4 regions of the Bradyrhizobium sp. HKCCYLRH3073 genome follow, and region 2 is predicted to be linked to each of the others. Evidence: predicted binding sites of a transcription regulator. Region 2 holds the regulator's gene; each other region holds the start of a gene.
What was found. The regulator PhoB, encoded in region 2, activates phosphate uptake and scavenging genes when phosphate is short. The targets are predictions, from matches to a motif close to TGTCATNNANCTGTCAT.

Region 1: ACQR1X_RS13540 (alkaline phosphatase D family protein) is a predicted target of PhoB. The motif match lies at 2,346-2,362, and genes of this name have one in related genera.
Region 3: ACQR1X_RS28310 (DUF2794 domain-containing protein) is a predicted target of PhoB. The motif match lies at 4,927-4,943, and genes of this name have one in related genera.
Region 4: ACQR1X_RS08160 (RNA degradosome polyphosphate kinase) is a predicted target of PhoB. The motif match lies at 4,664-4,680, and genes of this name have one in related genera.

The regions. Positions count from the first base shown of each region.
Region 1 is NZ_JBNPUD010000004.1:551,548-558,818, reverse strand. Features, by position in the region: gene ACQR1X_RS13550 (Crp/Fnr family transcriptional regulator) at 1-115, opposite strand, end outside; gene ACQR1X_RS13545 (response regulator) at 284-658, shown strand; gene ACQR1X_RS13540 (alkaline phosphatase D family protein) at 704-2,275, opposite strand; gene ACQR1X_RS13535 (TAXI family TRAP transporter solute-binding subunit) at 2,415-3,761, opposite strand; gene ACQR1X_RS13530 (4a-hydroxytetrahydrobiopterin dehydratase) at 4,111-4,413, shown strand; gene ACQR1X_RS13525 (YkvA family protein) at 4,519-4,932, shown strand; gene ACQR1X_RS13520 (TAXI family TRAP transporter solute-binding subunit) at 5,053-6,228, opposite strand; gene ACQR1X_RS13515 (hypothetical protein) at 6,377-7,271, opposite strand, start outside.
Region 2 is NZ_JBNPUD010000010.1:51,104-58,374, reverse strand. Features, by position in the region: gene pstS (phosphate ABC transporter substrate-binding protein PstS) at 182-1,192, shown strand; gene pstC (phosphate ABC transporter permease subunit PstC) at 1,290-2,288, shown strand; gene pstA (phosphate ABC transporter permease PstA) at 2,292-3,173, shown strand; gene pstB (phosphate ABC transporter ATP-binding protein PstB) at 3,170-3,994, shown strand; gene phoU (phosphate signaling complex protein PhoU) at 4,025-4,741, shown strand; gene phoB (phosphate regulon transcriptional regulator PhoB) at 4,758-5,465, shown strand; gene ACQR1X_RS22750 (trypsin-like serine protease) at 5,613-6,929, shown strand; gene ACQR1X_RS22745 (HoxN/HupN/NixA family nickel/cobalt transporter) at 7,097-7,271, shown strand, end outside.
Region 3 is NZ_JBNPUD010000016.1:94,904-102,174, reverse strand. Features, by position in the region: gene ccmA (heme ABC exporter ATP-binding protein CcmA) at 1-621, opposite strand, end outside; gene acnA (aconitate hydratase AcnA) at 845-3,565, shown strand; gene ACQR1X_RS28315 (DUF1223 domain-containing protein) at 3,754-4,536, shown strand; gene ACQR1X_RS28310 (DUF2794 domain-containing protein) at 4,955-5,320, shown strand; gene ACQR1X_RS28305 (GNAT family N-acetyltransferase) at 5,362-5,889, opposite strand; gene ACQR1X_RS28300 (Bax inhibitor-1/YccA family protein) at 6,046-6,837, opposite strand; gene ACQR1X_RS28295 (ABC transporter permease) at 7,114-7,271, opposite strand, start outside.
Region 4 is NZ_JBNPUD010000003.1:107,926-115,196, forward strand. Features, by position in the region: gene ACQR1X_RS08145 (hypothetical protein) at 1-96, shown strand, start outside; gene ACQR1X_RS08150 (globin family protein) at 440-862, shown strand; gene ppx (exopolyphosphatase) at 870-2,369, opposite strand; gene ACQR1X_RS08160 (RNA degradosome polyphosphate kinase) at 2,412-4,607, opposite strand; gene ACQR1X_RS08165 (DnaA ATPase domain-containing protein) at 4,733-5,410, opposite strand; gene ACQR1X_RS08170 (CDP-alcohol phosphatidyltransferase family protein) at 5,469-6,023, opposite strand; gene purM (phosphoribosylformylglycinamidine cyclo-ligase) at 6,181-7,254, shown strand; gene purN (phosphoribosylglycinamide formyltransferase) at 7,268-7,271, shown strand, end outside.

The DNA of each region.
Region 1 (7,271 bases), on a different contig from region 2:
CCGTGTCCTCGACCAGATTCGGCGAGATCAGCGCGTAGTCGGCCGGACTGAGCCGCCGCAGCAGGTTGTTGTAGGGCCGTTCCCGGCTCAGCGTGGTCACACCCTGGCTCAGCATCGTCATCCCCCGTGCGCAACGCATGTGCGTGATCCGTGCTCCTTGTGTTCACAAGTGCACCGACAGAGGAACTCTGATATGCTGCCTTGGTTCCAGGAACCCGCCAGCGCGCTCGAGAGGAGGCGCCGGCCGCGGGGTCCGTCCCTCCTCCTGGAACCCGCAGATCCCATGACCAGCTCGCAATCAGGCGTGCCCGAGTTCTATCAGCATGTGCTGGTCGTCGAAGACGACCCCATCATTGCGCTCGGATTGGAAGACACGATCACCGACCTCGGCGTTCCCGACATCAGGATCGCAGCCGACGTCGCCACCGCGCTCGCCATGATCGCCGAGCGTGTCCCGCAATTCGCACTCCTCGATGTCGGCCTGGTCCGCGAGAAGAGCTTTGCGATTGCCGAGCGGCTGGCGGCGCTCGGCATTCCCTTCGCATTCTCGACCGGTTATGGCGCCGACCGCGTGCCGGCCGCATTCGCCGACCGGCCGCGGCTGCCGAAGCCGTGCCCGACCGAGGCGCTGGAGGCCGTGCTGCGGCGACGCGATTAGTTGCCGTCGCAGCACGCGATCGTGTTGCCGCCGAGCAACAAGACCTCAGCCGAGCTTCGGATCGAGCGTGGTCGACCACAGCGCGACGTCGGCGCGATCCCGCAGGGTCACGGTCATCTGGCCCGTTGCGCCTTCGATCTTGACGTGGCCGAAGAACTGCATCCCGGCCGATGGCGGCAGGTTCTGCTTGTCGAGGCCGGGCGCCTTGATGAAGCGCACCTCGGGGCCGAAGGTGTTGTCGAGCTCGTTCGGACCGAACGTGCCGGCATGCAACGGACCGGAGACGAACTCCCAGAACGGCTCGAAGTCCTGGAACTGCGCCTTGTTCGGATCGTAATAATGCGCGGCCGCGTAGTGCACGTCCGCCGTCAGCCACACCGTGTTCTGGATCGGCGCCGTCTTGATGAAGCGCAGGATCTCGGCAATCTCGAGCTCGCGGCCGCGCGCCGGGCCGTCACCCTGGGCGATGGCTTCCGAGCCCTTCTTGTTGGCCGCGTCGTCATAGACGATGATGCTGAGCGGCATGTCGGAGGCGATCACCTTCCAGGTCGCGCGCGAATTGAGCAGCGCCTGCTTCAGCCAGCGCATCTGCTCCGGCCCGATGAAGTAGGACGCCGGGCCATATTTGTCCTCGAGATTGGGACCGTTGGCGCCGCGGTAGCTGCGCTCGTCGAGCACGAACACGTCGAGATGCGGACCGTAGTTGATGGTGCGATAGACGCGGCCCGGCTCGATGATGCTCTCGCGCATCGGATACATCTCGTGGAAGGCGCGCGCCGCGCGGGCCGCGAGCAGCTGGATGTTGCGCTCCTTGTAGCTCGCCGGCAGCTCCTTGGAAGCCGACCAGTTGTTGGTGACCTCATGATCGTCCCACTGCACGAAGATCGGCACCTCGGCATTGAAGGCGCGAACGTTCTCGTCGAGGAAATTGTATTTGTGGGCGGCTCGGAATTCGTCGAGCGTCTCGGCGACCTTGGCCTTCTCTTCCACGGTGAGGTTCTTCCACACCTTGTTGTCCGGCAGCTTTACCTCGGACTTGATCGGGCCGTCGGCATAGATGGTGTCGCCGGAATGCAGGAAGAAATCCGGGCGGTGCTTCTTCATCGTCGCAAAGGTGAACATGCCGCCATCATCGGGATTGATGCCCCAGCCCTGCCCCGCCACATCCCCGCCCCAGACGAACGAGACGTCGCGCTTGTTGCCGGGCGCGGTGCGGAAGCGGCCGGCCACGGCCTCGCTTTCGACCGCGGTATGCGACAGGTCGCGGAACTTGACGCGGTAGAAGATGTCCTGGCCGCTCGGCAGGCCTTCGATCAGCATCTTGGCCGTGAAGTCGCTCTCCGGAAGCGCGGCGATCGGTGGCAGCGCCCGCGCGTCCTTGAACGATTCGGTGGTCGCCACCTCGACCAGCATCTGCGACGGCCGATCGGCACGCGCCCAGACCACGCCGCCATCCATGCCGACGTCGCCGGACTGCACGCCATGCGTGATCTGCGGCCGGTCGGCGGCGCGGCTCAGATAGGGCATCGCCAGCGTCGTGACGCCGGCTGCGGCGGCCGTCGACAGGAAGCGGCGGCGGGACAGGGCTGTGTGCGGTCGAGGAATGCGAAGCGTCATGCGGATCTCCTGGTCGGATCGCGCGCGGGAGCAGGCGCGAGTCACGGCCCGGCAGACCTAGGAAAGATTGATGACGCTGGAATTACAATCGCGCCCCGGCCGCCGCGTGACACGGCCGCAGCGCAAGCGTGGTCCGACCTCAGGTGCCGGCGGCACGCAACTGCGCGCCGGTTCGCTGCAGATTGGCGGGCATGCTCATCAGGATGAGCTTGCGATCGGCCACCGCGTTGTGGAACTGCTCGAGCGCGATGTTGAACGCGGTCAACGCAGCGTGCTCGATCGCACCGTCCTCGAAGAAGGTCAGCGTGTTGCGCAGGATCTCGTCGGCCTCGCTCTGCAATTGGTCGAGCTCCTCGGTCGAATCGCTCCTGCGCGCGATGGTGATCATCTCCAGCAGACGATCGCGCAGCGAGGTGTTGATGGTGCGTTCGTCGCGCTTGAGATAGCCGGCGAACCACGCACCGGCCGAACCCATCGCCGAAAGCGCCATCAGGCTCCACCAGATGTAGTCGCTGTAGCGGTCGAGGAAGGTCTTCTCCTCGCCGTCGACGAACGCCGCCGCGCCGGGATGAGCGGGGATCGCCGCGTCCTTGTCGGTGTCCGGCGTCTCGATCTTGGCGGCAAGCGGAAATTCCGACAGCAATTGCTGGCGCACCGAGAACAGCTGATGCGTGAACGTCGAGACCGTCGAGTCGGTGAGGCCCTTGCGTGCCACGATGTGGTGATTGAAGCTGATCGTCTTCACTTCATCTTCGGGGCGATCGGGCGCCCCGCCGAACGCGCCGGCCGGAATCTCGGTGGCCTCGTATTCGGGATGGTTCTGTGCGATGGCTGCGGCGGAATCGATGGCCAGGAACGTCGGAGGCCCGCTTTCCTTGGTGGCGGCGGCGATCGCATCCGCCGTGATCTTGCTGTTGATGGGACCGGCCGCCAGATAGACATCGGCCCTCTGGCTTCGGACCGCTTCGGCGGCCTCGGTGATCGGGAATTGGACGATCTCGACCTTGCTGGGGTCGACGCCATATTGGCGCAGGATGACCTTCAGCAGGTTCGCGTTCGCCGGCGTCCGGCCGATGATGCCGACTTTGTGGCCCGCGAGCTGCGAGATCTTCGTGATCTTGGCGCCACCTTTGCGGCTCTTGCCCTTGCCGGACGAGGGCACCCAGAGGATGACGACGTTCTTGCGCAGCGTCGCCACCGCCTGTGCGTTCTTTGGGACCTCGAGGTCACCCCGCACGATCGCAAGATCCACCTTGGCGGCGGCCAGCGCCTGCGCGCTCTCGGCGGCGCCCTCGGTCGGAACCGGCCGCAGCCTGACGGAGGCGTGCGACTGGGAAAAGGCCTGGGTCAGGGCCTGGACGACCTTCAGGTCGTCGCTGTTGGGCGGACCGACCGCGATCTTGAGCACCACGGGACGCATCGCAAAATAGTAGGCACCCGTCAAAGCGCCGACGACCGCAAGGATCCCGGCGATGACGATGAACACGGCAGGGCGCATCCGTGAGCGCTGCGCTGGCGTGGTCTGAGCATCTACCAGATTCTGTCCTCCGGTGGTCCTGGGCCCGGGCGATGCCACAGGCGGCTTCGTCTGGCCACGTCGTCCTTCGATAGAGCTGAACTGTAGCAAATTTCTTGTCCGCCCGGGGTGACATCTGCGTCATGGTTACCATCGCACCAGCCACCGGGGGATCGGGACAGGTCCGAGCCCCTCCGGCAACGGCCTGTGACAAGGCTCTGATCGGGCGGACCCCAGCGCGATCCGGCTGGAGGTAGACCCCGCAATCGCCCGGATGTTGCCACGTGTCCGGTCGATTGCACCACGAGAGGAGATCGAGATGCCGCAACGATTGTCGGCGGAGGCACGCGCCACTGCCTTGCGGGAGCTTCCCGGCTGGTCCGAGGCGGTGGGCCGTGAGGCCATCGCCCGCACGTTCACATTCACAGACTTCAACGAAGCCTTCGGCTTCATGACCCGCGTCGCCCTGGTCGCCGAAAAGGCTGACCATCATCCCGAGTGGCGCAACGTCTACCGCACCGTCGAGGTGGTCCTCACGACCCATGACGCCGGCGGCGTGACCCTGCGCGACATCGAGCTCGCCAAGGCGATGAACGCGATCGCCGCGACGATGCGCGGCTGAGGCCTTGGCGACGACGGCACGCGCCTTGCGGCCGGCGTCGCCATCACCACATCCGAGGGCGAGGACCGCGCCCCCGGCGCCGTCTGGAACCGGAGATCGGACATCATGTCGGATGCGACCGACTACAGCGTTGGCTTCGAGCCCGCGGAGCGGCTGGCCCGGGATCGCGAGACCCTTCGCCGTCGTTTCTGGATCAAGTTCAAGAAGGTTGTCGCGCGGTTGCCATTCGCCGAGGAGCTGCTTGCGGCGTATTACTGCGCCTTCGACAAGGAGACACCCCGGCACGTACAGGTCGCCCTGCTCGGCGCCATCGCCTACTTCGTCGTGCCGTTCGACTTCATGCCTGACGTGCTGCCCATCCTCGGCTTCACCGACGACGCGGCGGTGCTCGCCACCGCCATCCGCATGGTCGCCTCGAACATCACGCCCGACCATCATGCCGCCGCCCGCGCCGTACTCGCGCGGCTGGCGGCAGACAAGAACGCTGACGTCGCGAAGGACGGCGAGACGATCGGCTGACGACGGCTCCGGCCGGGCAAGCCGGGCGCCCGCAGTCAGCGCCTCGGAAGGGCGCAAAAGCAAAAAGCCCCGCATCCGCGGGGCTTTTCTCTTGATGGGACGTCGTCGAACGCTCCGAGCTCAGCGCTGGCCGCGCGCCTGGGCGCGGGCGCTGCCGGTCTTCTCGGCCTCCCAGGCCTGGTACTGCTTGAACAGCGCCTCGCGGTCGGCCTGGCTGGGCATCGCCCTGCCGGCGCTGCTCTGCTTCAGGAAGTCGTCGAAGCGGTCGCGTTGCGCGCCTTCCATGGCATGGCTCTCCAGCCATTTGCTGGCGGACGGCAGCCGCTGCCAGCCGGCGAGCGGGGCCGACAGCGAAACCTCCTTCCACTTCGGATGGAACGGCGGATTCTGGAATGCCGGGAATTTGGTGAAGAAGGCGTCGACGAAGGTTGCGAGCTTGCGATAGCGGTCGGTGTTCGGCGCCCAATTGTAGGCGGCGAGCACGGCCGGCACCGCGATCGTGTCGACCTTCTCGCCCTCGGCGATCAGGTTCGGGTAGTCCTTCGCCGTCAGGGTCGCGGGCAGATAGTCGGTCTGCAGCGGTCGATCGTAATCGACGTTGACGAGATGGAAGCGGCCGTCGTTCACGAAGGTCGAGACCGACTTGTAGGGCTTGCCGCCGACCACGATGACGGCATCGAGCTCGCCGCGCTTCAGCTTCTCCATCGCGATGCGCTGCTCGATGTAGGCGAAGTTGGCGCGCAGGCCAAGCCGCTCGAACACCGTCAGCGCCGTGACGAAGGTGCCGCCATTCGGCAGGTCGACGCTGACGCGGCGGCCCTCGAGGTCACGCAGGTTGCGCACCGCGCGCGGCGCGATCACCTGCATCTCTTCATTGTAGAGCTTGGTGACGTAGGTGAACTGCCGCTTGATGTCCTTGGCGAAACCCTTGCGCTCGAGATAGTCGAGCGTATCGGCGCGGACGATGCCGAGATCGACGCCCTGCAGGAACAGGATGTCGGCCACGCTCTGCACCGAGCCGCGGCCGACGATCGGCAGGACGCGCAGATTGTTGCCGTCGTCGAGCAGCGAGGCCAGGTCGGCGCCGAACTGCACATAGGTGCCGCCGATCGTGCCGGTGATGAGCGTCACCGTGTTGGCGTTCAGCGCCTGCTTGGTCTGCACCGAGCCGAACTGGAAGATCGCCTTGAGGCTGTCGCTCACCTTGGCCGGGTCGAACTCGCCTTCCTCGGCGTGGGCAGCAAAACCGCACGCTATCATCATTGCGGCTAGGGCCGCTCCAACAAGACGTCGCATCTGTCCCCCTTGATGTAAGGCTGGCACATGGTTGCGAGCCGGACGCGGGCAGCGCCAAGTCTCGGCTGGCGTCGCCCCTGAACGGACCCGAAAATCATGCGTGAAACAAAAAAATGAAACGGGGCGGCATCGCTGCCGTCACGAGCGTTCAGTTCTGCAGCTGATCGAGCCTGCGCTGCGCCTCTGACGAGCCGAGTTGGGCGGCGCGGCGGTACCAGTTGCGAGCCGCAGCCGGATCGGCATTGATATTGCGGATGTCCTTCGTTCCCAGCACGTGGGGATCGTAGGTCTGCGCCAGCATCAGCGCCGCGGCCGGTTCTTGCGCCTCGGCGGCGCGCTCCAGCAGCAGTCGCGCCGGCGGGATGTCACCCGCGGCCAGCAGACTCTTGGCGCGTTTCATGATGCCAGCGAGTTCGTCGGGATCGAGCCGGCGGACCTGCGCGGGCGGCGGAGCGGCGGTCACGGCGCCGAGGCCGGGTGCGACGATTGCCGATCCCGCGCCAGGCGAATTGATCGAGGACGGCTCCATCGCGCTCGGGGCCGGCGCGGCCGGTGCCGTGGCGAAGCTCGGCGGCGCTGCAACCGGCGCAGGCTGCGTCACGCTGCGATTCTGCAGCGCTGTCTGGTAGGCGTTGGCGATGTCGTCACGCGTCGGGGCGACGGCTGCCGTCTGCACCGGCGCCGCAGCGGCAGCCGGCGGCTCGGGCGGCAGTCGCGCCGGCTCGTTCAGCTGCATGTCGCGCGCGGTGAGCTGCGTGTTGGTGGCCTGCGGCGGGGCCGTCGGATCCGGCGTGGCGCCGATGATGGAAGCCTTGGCACTGGCGATCAGGTCGCGCGTCGCATCCGAGGTGACAAGCGCGAAGAGCACCGCGACGCCGGCCGCAGCCACCACGGCGAGAAGGATCCGGGACGAGATCGAGACGCGGCGGGTCCGCGCCGGCCACTGGTCCTCGAAATGCGTGCTGTCGATCTGATTGCCGCTCTCATACTCAGAGAGGAACATCGGCATCGATTCGTCGTTTGGATAGTTGTCCTGGGTCGAC
Region 2 (7,271 bases):
CCCGCCCGCGCTCCGTAAAAACTCCGGTCAAATTCTAAATATCAAGAATTATCAACGGCTTGTGACTGTCATCCGACTGTCATCGAACCTTTATAAAAGCCACACTGAGGCCCCGTAAAGCGGCCGGGGAAGCGCAATCGGGCGCAGATGGCGCTTCGCTTCCCGAGCATGGAGACCAGCTATGAATTTCGTCAAAGCTATCGTCGCTGCCGGCTTGGTCGCCGCATCGACGTCGGCGTTCGCTGCCGACATCACCGGTGCGGGCGCGACGTTCCCGTTCCCGATCTATTCCAAGTGGGCCGACGCCTACAAGAAGGAGACCGGCAACGGTCTGAACTACCAGTCGATCGGCTCCGGCGGCGGCATCAAGCAGATCCAGGCCAAGACCGTGACCTTTGGCGCCACCGACGCTCCGCTCAAGGCCGAGCAGCTCGAGAAGGACGGCCTGGTGCAGTGGCCGATGGTGATGGGCGGCATCGTGCCGGTCGTCAACCTCGAGGGCGTGAAGCCGGGCGAGATGGTGCTGGACGGCGAGACGCTCGCCAACATCTATCTCGGCAAGATCACCAAGTGGGATGACGCCGCGATCAAGAAGCTCAACCCCAGCGTCAAGCTGCCGTCGGACGCGATCGCTGTCGTCCGCCGCTCCGACGGTTCGGGTACGACCTTCAACTTCACCTATTATCTCTCCGAGGCGAGCGCCGACTGGAAGAGCAAGATCGGCTTCAACACCGCGGTCGAGTGGCCGGTCGGCGTCGGTGCCAAGGGCAATGAGGGCGTGTCCGGCAACATCGGCCAGACCAAGAACTCGATCGGCTATGTCGAGTACGCCTATGCCAAGCAGAACAAGCTGACCTACACGGCCATGGTGAACAAGGCCGGCAAGACCGTGCAGCCGACCGTCGAGGCCTTCCAGGCCGCCGCCGCGAATGCCGATTGGACCAAGGCCCCCGGCTACTACGTGATCCTCGCCAACCAGCCCGGCGACAAGTCCTGGCCGATGACGGCCGCGACCTTCATCCTGATGCACAAGGAGCCGACCGACAAGGCCGCGTCCGCCGAGGCGATCAAGTTCTTCAAGTGGTCGTTCGAGAAGGGTGGCAAGATGGCCGAGGAGCTCGACTACATCCCGATGCCCGACAGCGTCGTGAAGCTGATCGAGAAGACCTGGTCTGCCGACATCAAGAGCTGAGCTGGACGTATCGAAAATTCCCCTCTCCCGGCCGCCGGGGGAGGGGTGCTACCGGGGTTGAGGCGTGTCCAAGGAACAGGGGGCGGAATTGGCAGAGATGGCGGTTCAGACCGAAGTCGGCGACATCGCGGCTGCTGCCGGGCCCTACGACCGGGCGCGCGCGCTCAGTGCCTTCAAGCTTGGCGACGTCACCTTTTACTGGATCACCCGGCTCGCCGCGATCTCGGTTCTGTTGATCCTCGGCGGCATCATCATCTCTCTCATCATCGGCGCCTGGCCGGCGATGAAGGCCTACGGCTTCGAATTCCTGTGGACGCGGCGCTGGGCGCCGTCGGCCGATCCGCCGGTGCTCGGGGCGCTCGGCCCGATCTACGGCACCCTGGTCACGTCCTTCATCGCGATGCTGATCGCGATTCCGGTGGGTCTCGGCATTGCGATCTTCCTCACCGAGCTGTGCCCGCAATGGCTGCGCCGTCCGATCGGCATTGCGATCGAGCTGCTCGCCGGCATTCCCTCGATCATCTACGGCATGTGGGGCTTCTTCGTTCTGGGCCCGTTCCTGGCCTACACGTTCCAGCCGTTCATGATCAATCTCTGCTCCGGCATCCCGGTGCTGCAGGACATCTTCGCCGGTCCGCCGTCCTATCTCAGTCTGTTCAACGCCTCGCTGATCCTGGCGATCATGGTGCTGCCCTTCATCACCTCGATCTCGGTCGACGTGTTTAAGACCGTCCCGCCGGTGCTGAAGGAAGCGGCCTACGGGGTCGGCTGCACCACCTGGGAGGTCGTGCGCAGCGTCGTCATTCCCTACACCCGTGTCGGCGTCATCGGCGGCGTCATGCTGGCGCTGGGTCGTGCGCTCGGCGAAACGATGGCGGTGACCTTCATCATCGGCAACTCGTTCCGGATCTCATCGTCGATCTTCGCGCCGGGCACCACGATCTCGGCCGCCATTGCCTCTGAGTTCCAGGAGAGCGACGGCCTGCACCAGTCGAGCCTGATCCTGCTCGGCCTGCTGCTCTTCGTGCTCACCTTCTTCGTGCTGGCGAGCGCGCGCCTGATGCTCATGCGGCTCCAAGCAAAGGCGGGAAAATAAGCCATGTCCAGCGCAGATTCGCTCACCGCCGATACGCCGGTCAATCCGATCTATGCGCGCCGACGCCGCAGGGACATCGTGATCCGCGGCCTCTGCGTCGCCGCCGCGCTGTTCGGCGTCACCTGGCTGGCGCTGATCCTGTTCACGCTGTTCTATAACGGCCTCGCCGGCCTCAGCCTGCAAGTGTTTTCCGCCGACACCCCGCCGCCGGGCTCGAGCGAAGGCGGACTGCGCAATGCCATCGTCGGCTCTCTGATCATGACGGTCATCGGCGTCGGCATCGGCGCGCCGCTCGGCCTGTTCGCCGGCACCTATCTGGCCGAGTACGGCCGCAACGACCGCCTGACCTCGGTGATCCGCTTCATCAACGACATCCTGCTGTCGGCGCCCTCGATCATCATCGGCCTGTTCATCTATGGCGCTGTCGTGGTGCCGATGGGCGGCTTCTCGGCGCTCGCAGGCTCGCTGGCGCTGGCTGTCATTGTCATCCCCGTGGTGCTGCGCACCACCGAGGACATGCTGCTGCTGGTGCCCAACCCGCTGCGTGAGGCGGCCTCGGCGCTCGGCCTGCCGCGATCGCTGGTGATCCGGCGCATCGCCTATCGCGCGGCGCGCTCGGGCCTGATCACCGGCGTGCTGCTGGCCACCGCCCGCGTCGCCGGCGAGACCGCGCCCTTGCTGTTCACCGCGCTGTCGAACCAGTTCTGGAGCCTCAACCTCTCCAAGACGATGGCCAACCTGCCCGTCACCATCAACAACTTCGTCCAGAGCCCCTATGCCTATTGGAAGCAGCTGGCCTGGAGCGGAGCCCTTCTGATCACTCTGGCCGTGCTCGCCCTGAATGTCAGTGCACGCATTCTCGGCGCCGAGAGGAACGCAAAATGACCGACCTGTCCGTATCCGTCAGCCAGCCCAATCCCGCCGCGCTGAACGGCAAGGTTTTGCCGGAAGCCCCCGCCAAGGTGACCGCGCGCAACCTGAACTTCTATTACGGCGATCACCACGCGCTGAAGAACATCAACCTGTCGCTGGGGACCAACCGCGTCACCGCGTTCATCGGCCCGTCCGGCTGCGGCAAGTCGACCCTGCTGCGCATCTTCAACCGGATGTACGATCTCTACCCGGGCCAGCGCGCCGTTGGCCAGCTCATGCTGGACAACACCAACATCCTCGATCCCAAGCTCGACCTCAACCTGCTGCGGGCCCGGGTCGGCATGGTGTTCCAGAAGCCGACGCCGTTCCCGATGACGATCTACGAGAACATCGCCTTCGGCATCCGGCTGTATGAGAAGATCTCCAAGTCGGAGATGGACGACCGGGTCGAGAAGGCATTGCGCGGCGGCGCGTTGTGGAACGAGGTCAAGGACAAGCTCAACGCTTCGGGCCTGTCGCTGTCAGGCGGCCAGCAGCAGCGGCTGTGCATTGCGCGCACCGTGGCGGTCCGGCCGGAGGTGATCCTGTTCGACGAGCCGTGCTCGGCGCTCGATCCGATCTCGACCGCCAAGGTCGAGGAACTGATCCAGGAGCTCGCCGAAAACTATACGATCGCCATCGTGACGCATAACATGCAGCAGGCGGCCCGCGTCTCCGACAAGACCGCCTTCATGTATCTCGGCGAGCTCATCGAGTTCGACGACACCAGCAAGATCTTCACCTCGCCGAGCGATCGGCGGACCCAGGATTACATCACCGGCCGGTTCGGCTGACGCCGACGACATTGACTTCAGGAGATCATCATGGCCAGTGAACATACCGCCAAGGCGTTCGACAGCGATCTGCAGGATCTCACCCGGCTGGTGTCCGAGATGGGCGGCCTTGCGGAGCGGCTGATCGTCGATTCCGTCGATGCGCTGGTGCGGCGCGACATCGCGCTCGGCCAGAAGGTGGTCGCCACCGACGCCGAGGTCGACAAGCTGCAGCGCATCATCGAGGAGCGCGCCGTGCTCACCATCGCCCGGCGACAGCCGATGGCGGTCGATCTGCGTGAGATCGTCGGCGCGATGCGCGTGGCGACCGATCTGGAGCGCATCGGCGATCTCGCCAAGAACATCGGCAAGCGCGTCGCGGCGCTGGAGAGCGACTTCCATCCCCTCAAGCTGATCCGCGGGCTCGAGCACATGACCGACCTGGTGCAGTCGCAGGTCAAGACGGTGCTGGACGCCTATGCCGCGCACGACCTGCCGGCGGCGATGACGGTGTGGAAGGGCGACGAGGAGGTCGACGCCATCTGCACCTCGCTGTTCCGCGAACTCCTGACCTACATGATGGAGGATCCGCGCAACATCTCGTTCTGCATCCATCTGATGTTCTGCGCCAAGAACATCGAGCGCATCGGCGATCACGCGACCAACATCGCGGAGACCGTCTTCTATATGATCGAAGGCCAGCAGATCATGGACAAGCGCCCGAAGGGCGACATGACGAGCTTCGCATCGACGATCCCCGGCAACTGAGAGAGACGGTTCTGACATGGGCGCCCGAATTCTGGTGGTGGAGGACGAGGAGGCGCTGACGACGCTCCTGCGCTACAACCTCGAGGCCGAAGGCTACGAGGTCGAGACGGTGGCGCGCGGAGACGAGGCCGACACACGGCTGAAGGAGCGCGTTCCCGATCTCGTCGTGCTCGACTGGATGCTGCCGGGCCTGTCCGGCATCGAGCTGTGCCGCCGCCTGCGGGCGCGGTCCGAGACCCGGCAATTGCCGATCATCATGCTCACCGCGCGCGGCGAGGAGAGCGAGCGCGTGCGCGGCCTCGCGACCGGCGCCGACGACTACATCGTCAAGCCGTTCTCGGTGCCGGAGCTGCTGGCGCGCGTGAAGGGCCTGCTGCGGCGGGCGAGCCCGGAGCGGCTGGCGACCGTGCTGTCCTATGGCGACATCGAGCTCGACCGCGAGAAGCGCCGCGTGGCGCGCTCGGGACGGCCGATCGATCTCGGCCCGACCGAATACCGCCTGCTCGAGTTTTTCCTGGAGCATCCCGGCCGCGTGTTCAGCCGCGAGCAGCTGCTCGATAGCGTCTGGGGCCGCGACATCTATATCGACGAGCGCACGGTCGACGTCCATATCGGCCGCCTGCGCAAGCTGCTCAATCCGGGCCGCGAGCAGGACCCGATCCGCACCGTGCGCGGCGCCGGCTATGCGCTCGATGATCGCTTCGCCAAGAGCGAGCAGGTGTAAGGGGCGATCGGGCGTGAGGATGAAGCAGGTGTGAGGCGCGAGGGGGCCCGATTGAGGAGATCGCGGTCCGCTTTCCGCCACGCCGCCGCCGTCTTGATCGTGTCTGCTTCGTGGCCCGTCACGATGTTTCGGTCCCAGCGGACGCCCTTGATCAAGACCATCATCATATCTCTAGCCGTGCTGCTCGGCAGCGCGGCGGGCGCCGCGGCCGCCGAGCTCGAAGACGCGGTCGCCGCGGCGGGAAACGGACAGCACGCCGCGGCGATGCGCCGCCTGCTGCCGCTGGCCGCCAAGGGCGATGCGCGGGCGCAGTTCGACGTCGGCTTCATGGAGGCCTTCGGCTGGGGCCAACCGCGCAACCCCGCCGAGGCGCTGGCGTGGTATCGCAAGGCCGCCGATCAGGGCCTCGCCGTCGCCCAGCATTATCTCGGCATCGCCTATGTCAACGGCGAAGGTGTCGCGAGCAATTATGGCGAAGCCGGCCGCTGGTTCAGCCGCGCGGCAGCGCAGGGCTTCGCCCAGTCGCAATACATGCTGGGCCTGATGCTGCTGGACGGTCGCGGCGTGAAGCAGGACGTCGTGCAGGGCTACGCCTGGCTGGTGATGGCGGGTCGCAGCGGCGTGCGATCGGCCGGCCGCGACGTGCAGCGGGTCAAGCTGACCGAGCCGCAGCGCGTCCAGGCCCAGAGCGCCATTGCGGCCTGGCGGCCGAAGCCGGAATCGGCGGAGGCGGGCGTCGCCGCTCCGCGTCCGGAGCAACTGCTCGGGCTCGACCGCCACATCGGCGAGGTCGTCGATCCCACCTCGTGGCCGGCGTCGTCGATCGGCGTCGTCACCGTCGCGCAATACTCGACCGGCGGCTGGTGCACCGGCACGCTGGTCGCGCCGCGCGTCGTGCTCACCGCGGCGCATTGCGTGTTCAACGGCGTCGCGCAGGTCAGCCCCGGCAATGTCCGCTTCCTGGCCGGCATGAACAGGGGCACGCCGGCGGCATCGTCGGTCGCCGACAAGCTGATCGTGGCGCCGGACTTCGTCCCGACCCGGCACGACAGATGGTCGCTCGACCGCTCGCCCGCCGATTGGGCGCTGATCGTGCTGAAGGATGCGCTGCCCTCGAAGCCGGTCGCGGTCAAGGCGCTGACGCGGGAGGAACTGCAGGCTGCGACATCAGCCGGAACCATCTCCGAGATCGGCTACGGCCAGGAGCGCCGCTATTCGCCGACCGGCCAGCGCAATTGCAGCGCCGGCATGACCAGCGATGCCCGGCTGCTGACGGTGCATTGCCTCGCCAATTTCGGCTATTCAGGCTCCCCCATCATGGCCGAAGTCGGCGGGCAGCCGGTCGTGGTCGGCATCTTCTCGGCGTTCCACGAGGAGACCCGGCTGATGTTCGCTGCTCCCGCGAGCCAGTTCGAAGCGGTCGTGCGGCGCGAGATCGCGGCGCAGAGTGCCTCGTCGGGCTGAAGGAGGAGGGGACGAGAGAGGTCCCGCCGCTGGTCATGATCTGTGCGTGACTGGATAGCGGGTTGCCAAGCGAGCGGGCGAACCGCGAACTGCAGCCGATTTTTCCTGCAGCTTTCGCCTGCCGCGGGGCCTTACCGAACTGGCCTGGCTCTTGCTATGGTCCGAGTATGACGATTGTTCCAATTGATCATCCTCGTGCCCCACGGCTGCTGTGGTGGCGGTCGCAGCCCGGCCGCAACGTTGCGCTGGTCGGCGGTCTGGTCGCCGCCAACGCGCTGGCCTGGGTCTGGGCGTTCGCGCTCTACGCCGACCGGCCCGCCATCGTCGGCACCGCGCTGCTGG
Region 3 (7,271 bases), on a different contig from region 2:
CGTTCCGATCCGCAACTCGCGCGTGTCGATGCCGAGCGGGCCGTGCGTCGCCGCGACGATCAGCCCACCCCCAGCGAGATGCTCCCGCATCAGCCCGGCGAACATCGCCTGTCCGGCGACGTCGAGCGCGGCGGTCGGCTCGTCGAGCAGCCACAGCAGGCGGGGCACCGCGACCAGGCGGGCCAGCGACAGACGGCGGCGCTGGCCGGCCGACAGATAGGCGGCGGGCAGGTCGATGGCGTGGGCGATGCCGACGGCCGCGAGGCAGTCGGAGATCGGCCGCGTGACCCCGCCGCCGAGGAAGTCGGCCCAGAAGGTCAGGTTTTCGCGCACGCTGAGCGCCGGCTTCAGCGCGTCGCGGTGGCCGAGATAATGCGCCTGCTCGGGCACCGTCAGCTCGCTCTCACCGCCCTCGATGGCGATGGAGCCGCCCGCCGGGAGCAGCAGGCCGGCAATCAGCCGCAGCAGCGATGTCTTGCCCGCACCATTGTGTCCGGTCACTGCCAGCGCCTCGCCCGCGACTGCTTCGAAGGCCAGTCCTGCGAACACCTCGCGGCCGCCGCGCACGCATCTGACGTCGCGGCCGAACAGCTTCGGAGACAGTGTTGAAGTCGCCTGCATGGCCTGTCGTGAGCGCCCTTACGAAATTGATGGCTAGCGCGTGAGAATTTGTGGGTGATGCCACGTCGGGACTTGCTTGTCTCTGTGGCGGCGCAGTTAGAAAGCTTCTATAAGCCCGACCTTGATGCAGCACACAATCGTCCGCTGCAAGCCATCCGGCGCCTCGCGCTGACGGTTCTTAAATACCCCCTCCGGGTATGCAGATCAATTGGGATTTCCACGCATGACCTCGCTCGACAGCTTCAAGTGTCGCAAGACCCTCAAGGTCGGAACGAAGAGCTACATCTATTACAGCTTGCCCACAGCCGAGAAGAACGGTCTCAAGGACATCTCGAAGCTGCCGTACTCGATGAAGGTGCTGCTCGAGAATCTGCTGCGCAACGAGGATGGCCGTACCGTCACCAAGGACGACATCGTCGCGGTGTCGAAATGGCTGCGCAAGAAGTCGCTGGAGCACGAGATCGCTTTCCGCCCGGCACGCGTGCTGATGCAGGATTTCACCGGCGTCCCGGCTGTCGTCGACCTCGCGGCGATGCGCAACGCGATGCAGGCGCTCGGCGGCGATGCCGAGAAGATCAACCCGCTGGTGCCGGTCGATCTCGTCATCGACCACTCGGTGATCGTGAACTACTTCGGTGACAACAAGGCGTTCGGCAAGAACGTCGCCGAGGAGTACAAGCAGAACCAGGAGCGTTACGAATTCCTGAAGTGGGGCCAGAAGGCGTTCTCGAACTTCTCCGTCGTGCCGCCCGGCACCGGCATCTGCCACCAGGTCAATCTCGAGTATCTGGCGCAGACGGTCTGGACCAAGAAGGAGAAGATGACGATCGGCCGCACCAAGGGCACCTTCGAGGTCGCCTATCCGGATTCGCTGGTCGGCACCGATTCGCACACCACCATGGTCAACGGTCTGGCCGTGCTCGGCTGGGGCGTCGGCGGCATCGAGGCCGAGGCCTGCATGCTCGGTCAGCCGCTGTCGATGCTGCTGCCCGACGTCGTCGGCTTCAAGCTGACCGGCGCGCTGAAGGAAGGCGTCACCGCGACCGACCTCGTGCTGACCGTCACCCAGATGCTGCGCAAGCTCGGCGTGGTCGGCAAGTTCGTCGAGTTCTTCGGCCCCGGCCTCGACCATCTCTCGGTCGCCGACAAGTCGACCATCGCCAACATGGCTCCAGAATACGGCGCGACCTGCGGCTTCTTCCCGGTCGACACCGCGACGATCGATTATCTCAAGACCTCCGGCCGCAAGGCGCCGCGCGTCGCGCTGGTCGAGGCCTATGCCAAGGCGCAGGGCCTGTTCCGCACCGCCAAGTCGCCCGACCCGGTGTTCACGGAGACGCTGACGCTCGATCTCGCCGACGTCGTGCCGTCGATGGCCGGTCCGAAGCGTCCCGAGGGCCGCATCGCGCTGCCTGCCGTGGCCGAAGGTTTCGCCACCGCGCTGGCCGGCGAGTACAAGAAGCCCGATGCGGCCGAGCAGCGCTTCCCGGTCGAGGGCAAGGACTTCGATATCGGCCATGGCGACGTCGTCATCGCCGCCATCACCTCCTGCACCAACACCTCGAACCCGAGCGTGCTGATCGGCGCCGGCCTCTTGGCCCGCAACGCCGCCGCCAAGGGCCTCAAGGCCAAGCCGTGGGTGAAGACCTCGCTCGCCCCGGGCAGCCAGGTGGTTGCCGAATACCTTGCTAATTCGGGCCTGCAGAAGGACCTCGACAAGGTCGGCTTCAATCTGGTCGGCTTCGGCTGCACCACCTGCATCGGCAATTCCGGCCCGCTGCCGGAGGAGATCTCGAAGTCGATCAACGACAATGGCGTCGTCGCGGCGGCCGTGCTGTCGGGCAACCGCAACTTCGAAGGCCGCGTCTCGCCGGACGTGCAGGCCAACTACCTGGCCTCGCCGCCGCTGGTCGTCGCCTATGCGCTGGCCGGCACCGTGACCAAGGACCTTGCGGTCGAGCCGATCGGCATCGGCAAGGACAAGAAGCCGGTCTACCTGAAGGACATCTGGCCGACGACCAAGGAGGTCAACGACTTCGTCAAGAAGTTCGTCAAGGCGTCGATCTTCAAGAAGCGCTACGCCGACGTGTTCAAGGGCGACACCAACTGGCGCAAGATCAAGACCGTCGAGAGCGAAACCTATCGCTGGAACATGTCGTCGACCTACGTGCAGAACCCGCCGTATTTTGAAGGCATGAAGAAGGAGCCGGAGCCGATCAAGGACATCGTCGAGGCCCGCGTGCTGGCGCTGTTCGGCGACAAGATCACGACCGATCACATCTCGCCGGCCGGTTCGATCAAGCTGACCTCGCCCGCCGGCAAGTTCCTCAGCGAGCACCAGGTTCGCCCGGCCGACTTCAACCAGTACGGCACCCGCCGCGGCAATCACGAGATCATGATGCGCGGCACCTTCGCCAACATCCGCATCAAGAACTTCATGCTCAAGGGCGCCGACGGCAACATCCCAGAGGGCGGTCTGACCAAGCACTGGCCCGACGGCGAGCAGATGTCGATCTACGACGCCGCGATGAAGTATCAGGAAGAGGGTGTGCCGCTGGTGGTGTTCGCCGGCGCCGAATACGGCAACGGCTCATCGCGCGACTGGGCCGCCAAAGGTACCCGGCTGCTCGGCGTCCGCGCCGTGATCTGCCAGAGCTTCGAGCGCATCCATCGCTCCAACCTGGTCGGTATGGGCGTGCTGCCGCTCACCTTCCAGGAAGGCACGTCCTGGTCCTCGCTCGGCCTCAAGGGCGACGAGAAGGTTACCATCAAGGGCCTGCAGGGCGACCTGAAGCCGCGCCAAACCCTGACCGCCGAGATCGTCTCGGCCGACGGTGCGGCGCAGCAGGTGCCGCTGCTCTGCCGGATCGATACGCTCGACGAGCTCGACTACTACCGCAACGGCGGCATCCTGCACTACGTGCTGCGCAAGCTCGCCGCTTAACCAAAGCGCGATGCGACAGTTTGGCTCACTCTGAAGTGAGTAGCGGGTGATGAAGGAGGCGGCCTATGACAAAGGCCGCCTCCTTTGCATTTTCGGTTTGTTAACTACGAGGACGGCATCGCGGATGCAGTGATGCGCAGGGCGCAGCGGACGGTGGTCCAGACGGGACAGTGGCGATGAGTGGACAGATGTCGTGGTGGTCGCGCGCAGCGCTGAGTGTCTGTGCGGTCATCGCTTTCGTCCGGCCAGCCGCGTCCGATCCCCGTGCGGTGATCGAACTCTTCACCTCTCAAGGCTGTTCGTCCTGCCCGCCGGCTGACAAGATCCTCGGCGAGCTCGCCAGAGATCCTTCGGTCATCGCGTTGTCGCTGCCGATCGACTACTGGGACTATCTCGGCTGGAAGGACACGCTGGCCGACTCCCGCTTCACGGCCCGGCAGCGGGCCTATTCTCGTGCGCGCGGGGACCGCGAGGTCTATACGCCGCAGGCGGTGATCAACGGCTCTGTGCATGTGATCGGCAGCGACCGCGAGGCGATCGAAGGCGCGATCGAGGAAACCGTCCAGGGCGGCGCGGTGATGTCGGTGCCGGTGAGGCTGTCGGTCGACGGCCAGGAGCTCTCCGTCTCGGTCGCCGCGGCCAGCGAGCATGCGCCGCGCCGGCACGGCGAGGTCTGGGTCTGCTCGATCTCGCGGGTGGTCCCGATCTCGGTCGGGCGCGGCGAGAACAGCGGCCGCGACCTGACCTATTACAACGTCGTTCGCGGTCTCCAGAAGCTGGGTGACTGGACCGGGTCGCCGGTCAGCTGGAGCGTGCCGCTGGAGAAGATCGCCCGCGAGGGCGTCGATGGCACCGTCGTCTATGTGCAGGACGGCAGTCGCGACCGCCCTGGGCCGATGCTCGGCGCCGCCTTTTCCGAGTTGCCGTTGGGCGGACGGGCTTCAGCAACGGCGCGTGGTCCCGAGCGCTGATCTTCCGTCGTTCCGATCTTCGTTTTCGCTGACCTGCGTGAGGCGCGTCACGTCCGTGCGACGGCGCGCCGCGACATCTTCCGGCAGCTCACGCCAGAAAAGCAAAAGGACCAACTTGCGTTGGCCCTTTGCCTTACTTGTGAATAGACCCGATCCTGACGACCCCGGGGGGCTGGGGGCTGAGGAATCCGGAACCGAAAGGACCGGGCCAACGCACACGAATCTTATGCCGAAGGTCGGGGGCGGTCGGTGGGCGGAAAGACGGCGCGATTATGATTCCGCTAACGATCCCGTGACGCTTGCGTGTTCGCGGAACTGATGACCTCGCAGGCTCGGTCGAACTTCAACAACGAAAACGGCCCCTTGCGGCTTCTGCCGGATGGCGCGATCATGTCACACAGATGACAGGAGGACGCCAATGAACCTCACGCCGGAGGACGCCGACCCCAGCGAGAACCGCGCGGCGGCGCGCAGTGCGGCCGCAGCGCCGAACCGGGTGACGTTCGACCGCCTGGAGCTGAACCGCATCCTGAACCTCTACGGTCGCATGGTCGCCGACGGTGAGTGGCGCGACTATTCGATCGACTTCCTGCGTGACCGGGCCGTCTTCTCCGTGTTTCGCCGGGCGTCCGAGGTGCCGATCTACCGCATCGAGAAGGATCCGCGTCTCGCACGCAAGCAGGGCATGTACAGCGTGATCTCGGCCACCGGGCTGATCCTGCGCCGCGGCCACGAGCTTGAGCGCGTGTTGCTGGCGATCGCGCCGAAGCCGGCGCTGGTCTGATCCGACCCGCCGGGTGATCACGACATTTCGACCGGCGTCGCTTACGCCGGGACGTCGCTGCTCCCGGCCCCGAGCGGGCGCTGCATCATCACAGTATCGAGCCAGCGGCCGAATTTCAGGCCGACGCTCGGGTGGGTGCCGATCATCTGGAAGCCGCAGGCGGTATGCAGCCCGACCGAGCCGGCATTGGCGGAGTCGCCGATGACGGCGATCATCTGGCGAAAGCCTCCCTCCTCACAGGCGTCGATCAGCTGCCGCATCAGTCGCATCCCGATGCCGCGACGCTGGCTGGCGGGAGCGAGATAGACCGAGTTCTCCACCGTGAAGCGATAGGCAGGGCGGGGCCGGTAGGGCCCGGCATAGGCATAGCCTACCACCTCTCCGTCCAGCAGGGCGGCGAAATAGGGGAAGCCGCCGTCGCGGAGCGCCCGGAAGCGGCGCGTCATCTCCGCCAGATCCGGAGGGTCGAGCTCGAAGGTGGCCGTGCCCTCGCGGACGGCCTGGCCGTAGATGGCGGTGATGGCCGGGAGGTCGGCCTCCTGGGTGGGCCGGATTTCGATGTTCGACATGGGGTGCAAGCATACCCATGCGGACGCGGCGATCAATCCGGCCTCGCGGCATGGCTGCCGCTGCGGCTTTGCGCCGGTCGCAATCGGGGTTTGTGCAAACGAAAAGCCCCGGCGGTGAGGCCGGGGCTTCGAAGGTCGCTCGTTCGAGCGGTTGGATCAGTCGCGCTGTCCGAGCAGCTGCAGCAGCAGCGTGAACAGGTTGATGAAGTTCAGGTACAGCGACAGCGCGCCGGTGATCGCTGCGCGCTCGGCGATGTCGCCGCCCGCGGAGGCGTAGCCGTAGATGTACTCGTTCTTCAGGCGCTGCGTATCCCAGGCGGTCAGGCCGGCGAACACGAACACGCCGATCACCGAGACGATGAACTGCAGCATCGAGCTCGCCAGGAACAGGTTCACCAGGCTCGCCAGCACGATGCCGATCAGGCCCATGAACAGGAACGAGCCCATGCCCGTCATGTCACGCTTGGTCGTGTAGCCGTACAGGCTGAGCGCGCCGAACGTCGCCGCGGTGATGAAGAACACCCGCACGATCGAGGTGTGGGTGTACACCAGAAAGATCGACGACAGCGAGATGCCCATCAAGGCCGAAAACACCCAGAACAGGAGTTGCGCGGTCGACGGCGCGAGGCGGTTGATGCCGGCCGAGATCGCGAACACCATGACCAGAGGGGCAAGGATGAACAGCCACTTCAGCGGGCTCACGAACATCGCGTAGCCGAACTGCGTCAGATAGGCGTTGCCGAACTTGAACACGCCGGCCGCCGGATCGCCGGTCACCGACGCCATGTAGACGCCGAGCGCCGCGAGGCCGGTGATGGCCAGGCCGATGCTCATGTAATTGTAGATGCGCAGCATGTAGGCGCGCAGACCGGCGTCGACGGTCGCGGCATCGGCGCGCCCGGCCACCCGGCCAAAGGGTGAAGCATAGTTGCGGTTGAGGTCCGACATGGTCGAATTCCCGTTGGTTGCCCGGCAGCCCGATCCTGGCAGGACCTTCAGCCGGTTCTCGAAAAACCCTATCTCATACCCGCTGCCATCGATATTAAATTTGCGTCATCGGCAAATTCGCCATCTTTGGCAGGTCTCTGAGCCCATTCCCTAGATGGGAAACTAGCATATCCGCCGCAAGCTTCCACGCGCGGCTGAATGTCGCTCCGAACGCGTCTCAGCCGTATAAATCGCGTTAACCGTGCGGCATGAGCGCGCAAGCGCTCGATCAAGCCGCTAGAGATTCCGAAGAACCGTCGCCGGCTTCTGGTTCAGCGCGAGCAGGGTGCCGGCCAGTCCGAGGCCGACGGTCACGATCAGCGCCGCCAAGACGACCAGCGCGGCGCTGCCCGCCTGCCAGGCGAAGCTCAAGGTCATCAGCCGGGTCACGATCA
Region 4 (7,271 bases), on a different contig from region 2:
AGCGTCCGGTTCGCGATTCCCGACGATCAGCAGAACGTGCTCGGCGAGGCGCTGCTGATGCGATACCCGTCGGCACCGGCGATCCGGCCGAACTGATCGCGCGGGGACCGATCCGAACGTTGGTCAGGCCAGGGATTTCCTGCCTGTTTCGAGGGCGGCGGCCGGCGCGTCGGCGTCCTCCGATGCCCTGCGAGAAGCACGATGGCCGTCATATGTGTTGCCGTTACCGTCTCCGATCACTGGGTCGGTCAGCAACCGTCGCGGCCGGATCACAAGCCGCTCCACAATGCTGCGGCACGGTGCCGCGCCTTTGACAAGTAACTCAGGGCGCGATCGTCTGTTTCTTATAATCTTGAACCCGTTCGCGCCGCCGCGACACCACCACGTCGAGCTCCACTGGTCGGGCCCTGATTGGAATTGTTTCGAATTGGACTTGCGCATGTTGACTGCTGATGAGATCGTGCACGTCAGGTCGTCGTTCGACTTGGTATTTGCCAATGCTACACAGATGACGACGACGTTCTATGACCGCATCTTCGAGCTTGCGCCGGAATGTCGGACGATGTTTCCCGCCGACATGGACGTGCTGAAACGGGACTTCATCGCGACCCTGGCGGTCCTCGTCGGCAGCCTCGATCAGACGACTGGTCTGTTGTCCAGCACCGACATCCTCGGCCGCAATCATGCGCGCTATGGGGTCAGGCCGGAGCACTATCCGGTGGTCGGCGAAGCGCTGCTGTGGACCCTCGCCAAGGGACTTGGTCCGCAATGGAATGATGAGGTCGAGCAGGCCTGGCGCAAGGTCTACGGCATCATCGCCCAGCGCATGATCGCCATCTCGGCCCGCGCGCGGCGGCCCTGATCATGATCTAGCTGCGCACGATCGAGCCGGAGCGGCCGACGAGACGCGCGAGCTGCTTGAAGCGTCCGCCGACGCGGTCGGCGACGAGGTCGACCATCTGGTGCTCGAACACCAGCATCAGCTTGCGGTCCTGGGTGCGGAAATGCGTCGCAGGCAGCACGCCGGGCCGCGCCGCCGAGATCAGATGCGCGACGCGAAACGCGGTGCCGAGCAGGCGCGCACGATCGATCTGAGCCGGGCTCAGCTGCTCGGTGAGAGCAGGCGGCTTCGCCTCGTTGCCCAATCCCTCGTAGCGGAAGAACACCGACAGCGCGGCGAAGATGCGGCCCTCATGGCTGATCGAGCCGAAATTGCCGTTGAGAATGATGCCGTAGGTCTGCTCGCCGCGATGGTCCGGATGCATGCGCCAGCCGATGTCGGACAACAGGCAGGCCGCGTGCCGCAGCCTGCGATCGTCCTCGGTCTCGCGGATGTGCATCACGCGGAACAGGCGGTCGGTCCAGTCGATCAGCTCGCGGGCATGCTGGGCCGAGCGCGACAACAGCTCGTTGAGGCCCTGCGCCGCGCAGAGCAGCCCGTCCTTGGCGCGCTCGGCGTCGGGAAGCTTGGAGTAGAGCAGGCCCTCGCGCACGCCGAAGGTCGAGAACACGACGGTCGTCGGCCTGGCGACGCGGATGATGTGCTCGAGCACCAGCGCGGCATAGGCAAGCAGCGGGCGCCGCGCCTCGGCGATCGCTTCGATGTCGGCCAGCATGTCGGCGGCGACGAGACGGCGCAGCCGGCGCACGAAGGCCAGCCCGTCGGCCGCCGGGATCGCATAGCCGTGCATCACCCCGAGCGGATAACCGCTCTGGATGATGTGGATGCGCGCCAGCGCGCGCCAGGTGCCGCCGACCGCGTAGAAGGTGCGGCCCTCGCCGGCCAGCAGCTGCGGCAGGTCGGTCAGCGCCTCGCTCGCGATACGCTGCGCCTTCTTCAGCGATTTCTCGGCAAGATCCTGCAGCGCAAGGCTGCCGAGCGGCAGGGTGACGCCGCTGCGGACCTGGTGCCCGCGCACGTCGATCAGCTCGAGTGAGCCGCCGCCGAGATCACCGACGATGCCGTCGGGCTTGTGAATGCCGGAGATGACGCCGAGCGCCGAATAGCGCGCCTCTTCGGCGCCGGTGAGGATCTGGATCGGGGCGCCGCAGATCTTCTCGGCCTTGGCGATGAAATCGGGGCCGTTCGAAGCATCCCGGCAGGCGGCGGTCGCGATGGCATGAACCTGCCCCACCCGCTGCACCTTGCACAGCGCACGGAAGCGCTTCAGCGCGGTCAGCGCCTTGTCGACGGCATCAGATGCGAGAAGGCCGGTGGTCTGGACCTCGCGACCGAGCCCACACAGCGCCTTCTCGTTGAACACGGTGACGAGACTGCGTTCCATCGCCTGGTAGACGACGAGACGGACCGAATTCGAGCCGATGTCGATGACACCGACGCTCGTGGCCCTCGTGCGGGGCGGCTTCACCACGGCATATCCCGGCGCAGAAGGCCCCGGTGCAGACAGCCCCTATGAAGGAGAGCGTTCATTCCGGCGCGTGAGCCGGCGCGGCGATGATTCCTTGAGCGACTTTCCACGGCCGGACAGACTCGGATTCGTCATGAAGTAATTGTGCAGGTTGAACGGCTCCTCGCCCTTCGCGGCCTTCATACGCGTTGACGACCCATCCGGCAACAATTGCCAGCTCTGCTCGGTATCCTTCAGGTTCGCGACCATGATCTGTTCCAGGACCTGCTGATGCACGGTGGGGTTCTGAAGCGGGCACAGCACCTCGACGCGGCGGTCGAGATTGCGCGGCATCATGTCGGCCGAGGAGATGTAGACGGCGGCCTTGGCGCTCGGCAGGCCCTGACCCATACCAAAGCAGTAGATGCGGCCATGCTCGAGGAAGCGGCCGATCACCGATTTGACGCGAATGTTCTCCGACAGTCCGGGGAGGCCGGGACGCAGGCAGCAGATGCCGCGCACGATCAGCTCGATCGACACGCCGGCCTGCGAGGCCTCGTACAGCGCGTCGATGATGTCGGGATCGACCAGCGAGTTCATCTTCATCCAGATCACGGCCGGCTTGCCCTGGCGGGCGAAGCTGGTCTCGCCGTGGATGTGCTCGATGATGCGCTTGCGAAGCGTGAGCGGCGACACCGCCATCTTCTCGATGTCGATCGGCTCGGCATAGCCGGTGATGTAGTTGAACACCCGCGTGACGTCGCGGCCGATCACCGGGTCCGACGTGAAGTAGGACAGGTCGGTGTAGATGCGCGCCGTCACCGGATGATAGTTGCCGGTGCCGGTGTGGACATAGGTGGTGAGGCTGCCGCCCTCGCGGCGCACGACCATCGACAGCTTGGCATGCGTCTTCAGCTCCAGGAAGCCGTACACCACCTGTACGCCCGCGCGCTCCAGGTCGCGGGCCCAGCGGATGTTGGCCTCCTCGTCGAAACGCGCCTTGAGCTCGACCAGGGCCGTCACCGACTTGCCGGCCTCGGCGGCCTCCACCAGCGTGCGCACGATCGGCGAATTGTTGGAGGTCCGGTACAGCGTCTGCTTGATCGCAACGACGTCGGGATCGCGCGCCGCCTGCTGCAGGAACTGCACGACGACGTCGAACGACTCGTAAGGGTGATGGACGATCAGGTCCTTCTGCCGGATGGCGGCGAAGATGTCGCCGCCATGGTCGCGGACACGCTCGGGATGGCGCGGCACGTAGGGCGCGAATTCGAGGTCGGGCCGGTCGACCCGCGTCAGTTGCGACAGCTCGTTCATCGCCAGCACGCCGTCGACGACGAACACCTCGTCATCCGTCGTGGACAGCGCATTCTGCACGAAGCGGCGCAGCTCCTCCGGCATGTTGGCCTCGATCTCGAGCCGGATCACCGAGCCGCGGCGCCGCCGCTTCAGCGCCGTCTCGAACAGCCGCACCAGGTCTTCGGCCTCTTCCTCGATCTCGATCTCGCTGTCGCGGATGATCCGGAAGGCGCCCTGGCCCTTCACGGTGTAGCCCGGAAACAGCCGGCCGATGAACAGTCCGGTCGCCTGCTCGAGGGTGATCAGGCGGATCACGCCATCCTTGGAGCCGGGGAAGCGGATGAAGCGATCGATCTTGCCGGGCATGCGAATGAGGGCGTTCATCGGACGCCCGTCGGCGGAGCGGATCAGCTGCAGCGCCACGGTGAAGCCGAGGCTCGGGATGAACGGGAATGGATGCGCCGGATCGATCGCGAGTGGCGTCAGCAGCGGGAAGATGTTGGCGAGGAAATGGTCCTCGATCCAGGCGCGCTCGCTCCTGGTGACGTCCTGACCGTCGACCAGCACGATGCCGAGCTCGCCGAGAAACTTGCGCAGGTCGCGCCAGATCGCCTGCTGGTCGATGGCGAGCTGCGACACCGTCTCGTTGATCAGCTTCAGCTGCTCGGTCGGCGTCAGCCCGTCGGGGCTGCGCTCGGCGATGCCCTCGCGGACCTGGGCGCGGATGCCGGCGACGCGCACCATGAAGAATTCATCAAGGTTGTTGGCGGAAATCGACAGGAAGCGCACCCGCTCCAGGGCGGGATGGCGCGGATTGACCGATTCCTCCAGAACGCGGCGGTTGAAGTGAAGCCAGGACAGCTCCCGATTGATGAATCGCTCGGGGCTCGAGGCAATCTCGATGGACGGCGCCGAGACCGGTGCTTTCTCTGAAATTTCAGTAACTTGCTCGGTATCCATAGGGAATTCGATCCATATCCGTCCAGTCGCGAATGGTCGACCGTAGCCCAATCTGGGTGACCAGGGGATGACGTTGCCGGCACCATTGAGGTTCCGTCATCAACCGCCGTCAAGATGGCCGTCGGTCACGCCGGGCGGAGCAGCTCCGCCGCCAGCGCCCGGGTGACGGGGCGTCCGAGCCGCAGCGACTCGTTGTCCAGCAGCGCGATGGTCTGGCGTGCCGCCGCATAGGACCGCTCGATGTGGCTGGCGAGATAGCTGACCACGGTTTCGTCGATCGCCATTTGCCGGTCGGCGGCCAGCTTGACGATCAGGGCCCGGAACAGCTGGTCGTCGGGCGGCAGCAGCGTGACCACCGGGACGGCACGCAGCCGCGACCTCAGATCGGCCAGGGCGATCGGCAGGGCCGCCGGGGCCTCGCGCGCCGTGATCAGCACGAAGGCCTCGTCCTGGCGGGCCAGGTTCAGCAGGTGAAACAGCGCCCGCTCGTCGAGACCGGTTGCGGTCAGATCCTCCAGCACCAGCGCGCCGGTGGCGAGCGCCCCGGGGACCACGCCTGCCTCAAGGGCATGCGCGGACAGCGATCGGGCGCCTGCCTGCTCGGCCCAGATCGCGGCGAGGTGGCTCTTGCCGGAGCCGTCGGGGCCGACCAGGAACATGGTCCGCGCCGGCCATTCCGGCCAAGCGTCGACCAGAGCGAGCCCGGCCGCGTTGCCTGGACCTTCGAAGAAATTGTCCCGCGTCAGGCTCTCCGCATGCGGCAGCGCGAAGGCCAGCTGACGAGGGGGGATATGGCCGGCCAAGATCGAATTGCTCCGTATCGTGTGGTGCGTGAGGTCAGGACGGGCCCTCCGCGGAGGATCACCGGACCTCGATGGTGCTCATGTGGCGCACCCAGTCGACGAGATACAGCCCGACCGACACGAGGGTAAAGACGGTGACCAGCACCATCAGCACCACATCGTAGGGCCTGGGCTCGAAGCCGAAGCTGAGCGAGGCCAGCACAAGCGCCGCGAATCCCACCTGGGCGACCGTGTTCAGCTTGGAGACCATCAATGGCTTCATCGCGACCGGCCTGTCGAACAGCCAGGACACGATCACCGCCGAGACGATCATGATGTCGCGCGAGACCACCAGGATGACGATCCAGCGCGGGATCGCGCCCCAGATGCCAAGCGTGACGAAGATCGAGACCAGCAGCGCCTTGTCGGCGAGAGGATCGAGCAGCGCTCCCAGCTCGGACCGCAGGTTGAAGCGCTTGGCCAGGAAGCCGTCCACGGCGTCGCTCACCCCCGCGACCACGAAGACCAGAAACGCGATCTCCATCTGGCCGGCCGCAATGGCCCAGACGACGATCGGAACCAGCAGGATTCGACCCAGCGTGATCAGATTGGGGATACTGTGGGGAATGGTCACGCAGCGGGTCCCGACGACGACTCGATCAAAAGACAACCCGATTCCGAAACAGGGCGAACCGGTACGGTTCCTAGATAGTGTGGGGACGAGCCCCTTGCGAGCCATTGCGCGCGGCCGGATTCCGACGTAACCAGCGGCCAGATTAGGGGTTTTTACCATGACCGAGCGCAAGAACGGGCTCACTTATGCAGATTCGGGCGTCGATATCGATGCCGGAAATCGTCTGGTCGATCTGATCAAGCCCATGGTGCGCGCAACCGCCCGCGCCGGCGCGGATGCCGAGATCGGCGGCTTTGGCGGCCTGTTCGACCTCAAGGCCGCTGGATTCAAGGATCCGGTGCTGGTCGCGGCGACCGACGGCGTCGGCACCAAGGTGAAGATCGCGATCGAGACCGGGCTGCATGGCGGCATCGGCATCGACCTGGTCGCCATGTCGGTCAACGATCTCGTCGTGCAGGGCGCCGAGCCGCTGTTTTTCCTCGACTACTTTGCGTGCGGCAAGCTCGACCCGGAGGCGACGGCGTCGATCGTGGCCGGTATCGCCGAAGGCTGCCGGGAATCCGGCTGCGCGCTGATCGGCGGTGAGACCGCGGAAATGCCGGGCCTCTACAAGGACGGCGACTACGATCTTGCCGGTTTCGCGGTCGGCGCGGCGGAGCGTGGCACGCTGCTGCCGTCTCCCGACATCGCGGCCGGTGACGTGGTGCTGGGGCTCGCATCCTCCGGCGTCCACTCCAACGGCTATTCGCTGGTGCGCAAGATCGTCGCCCAGTCCGGCCTCGGCTTCGATGCGCCGGCGCCGTTCGCGCCGGTCCTGACTCTCGGCGCGGCGCTGCTGACGCCGACCCGCCTCTATGTGAAATCATGCCTTCGCGCCATCCGCGAGACCGGTGCGGTGAAGGGGCTCGCACACATCACGGGCGGCGGCTTCACCGACAACATTCCACGCGTGCTGCCGAAGCATCTCGGCGTCTCGATCGACCTGACGGGCCTGCCGGTGCTGCCGGTCTTCAAATGGCTGGCGGAGCAGGGCGGCATTGCCGAGCGCGAGCTCTTGCGCACCTTCAATTGCGGGATCGGCATGATCGCGATCGTCAAGGCCGAGGCCGTCGATGCCGTCATCGAGGTGTTCACCGCGAATGGCGAGCACGTCGCGCGGCTCGGCGAGGTCGTTGCTGCGACAGGCGACGAGCGGGTGATCTACACCGGCGCCCTCGATCTGGCTCTGTGAGACGAGTGTGCCGATGA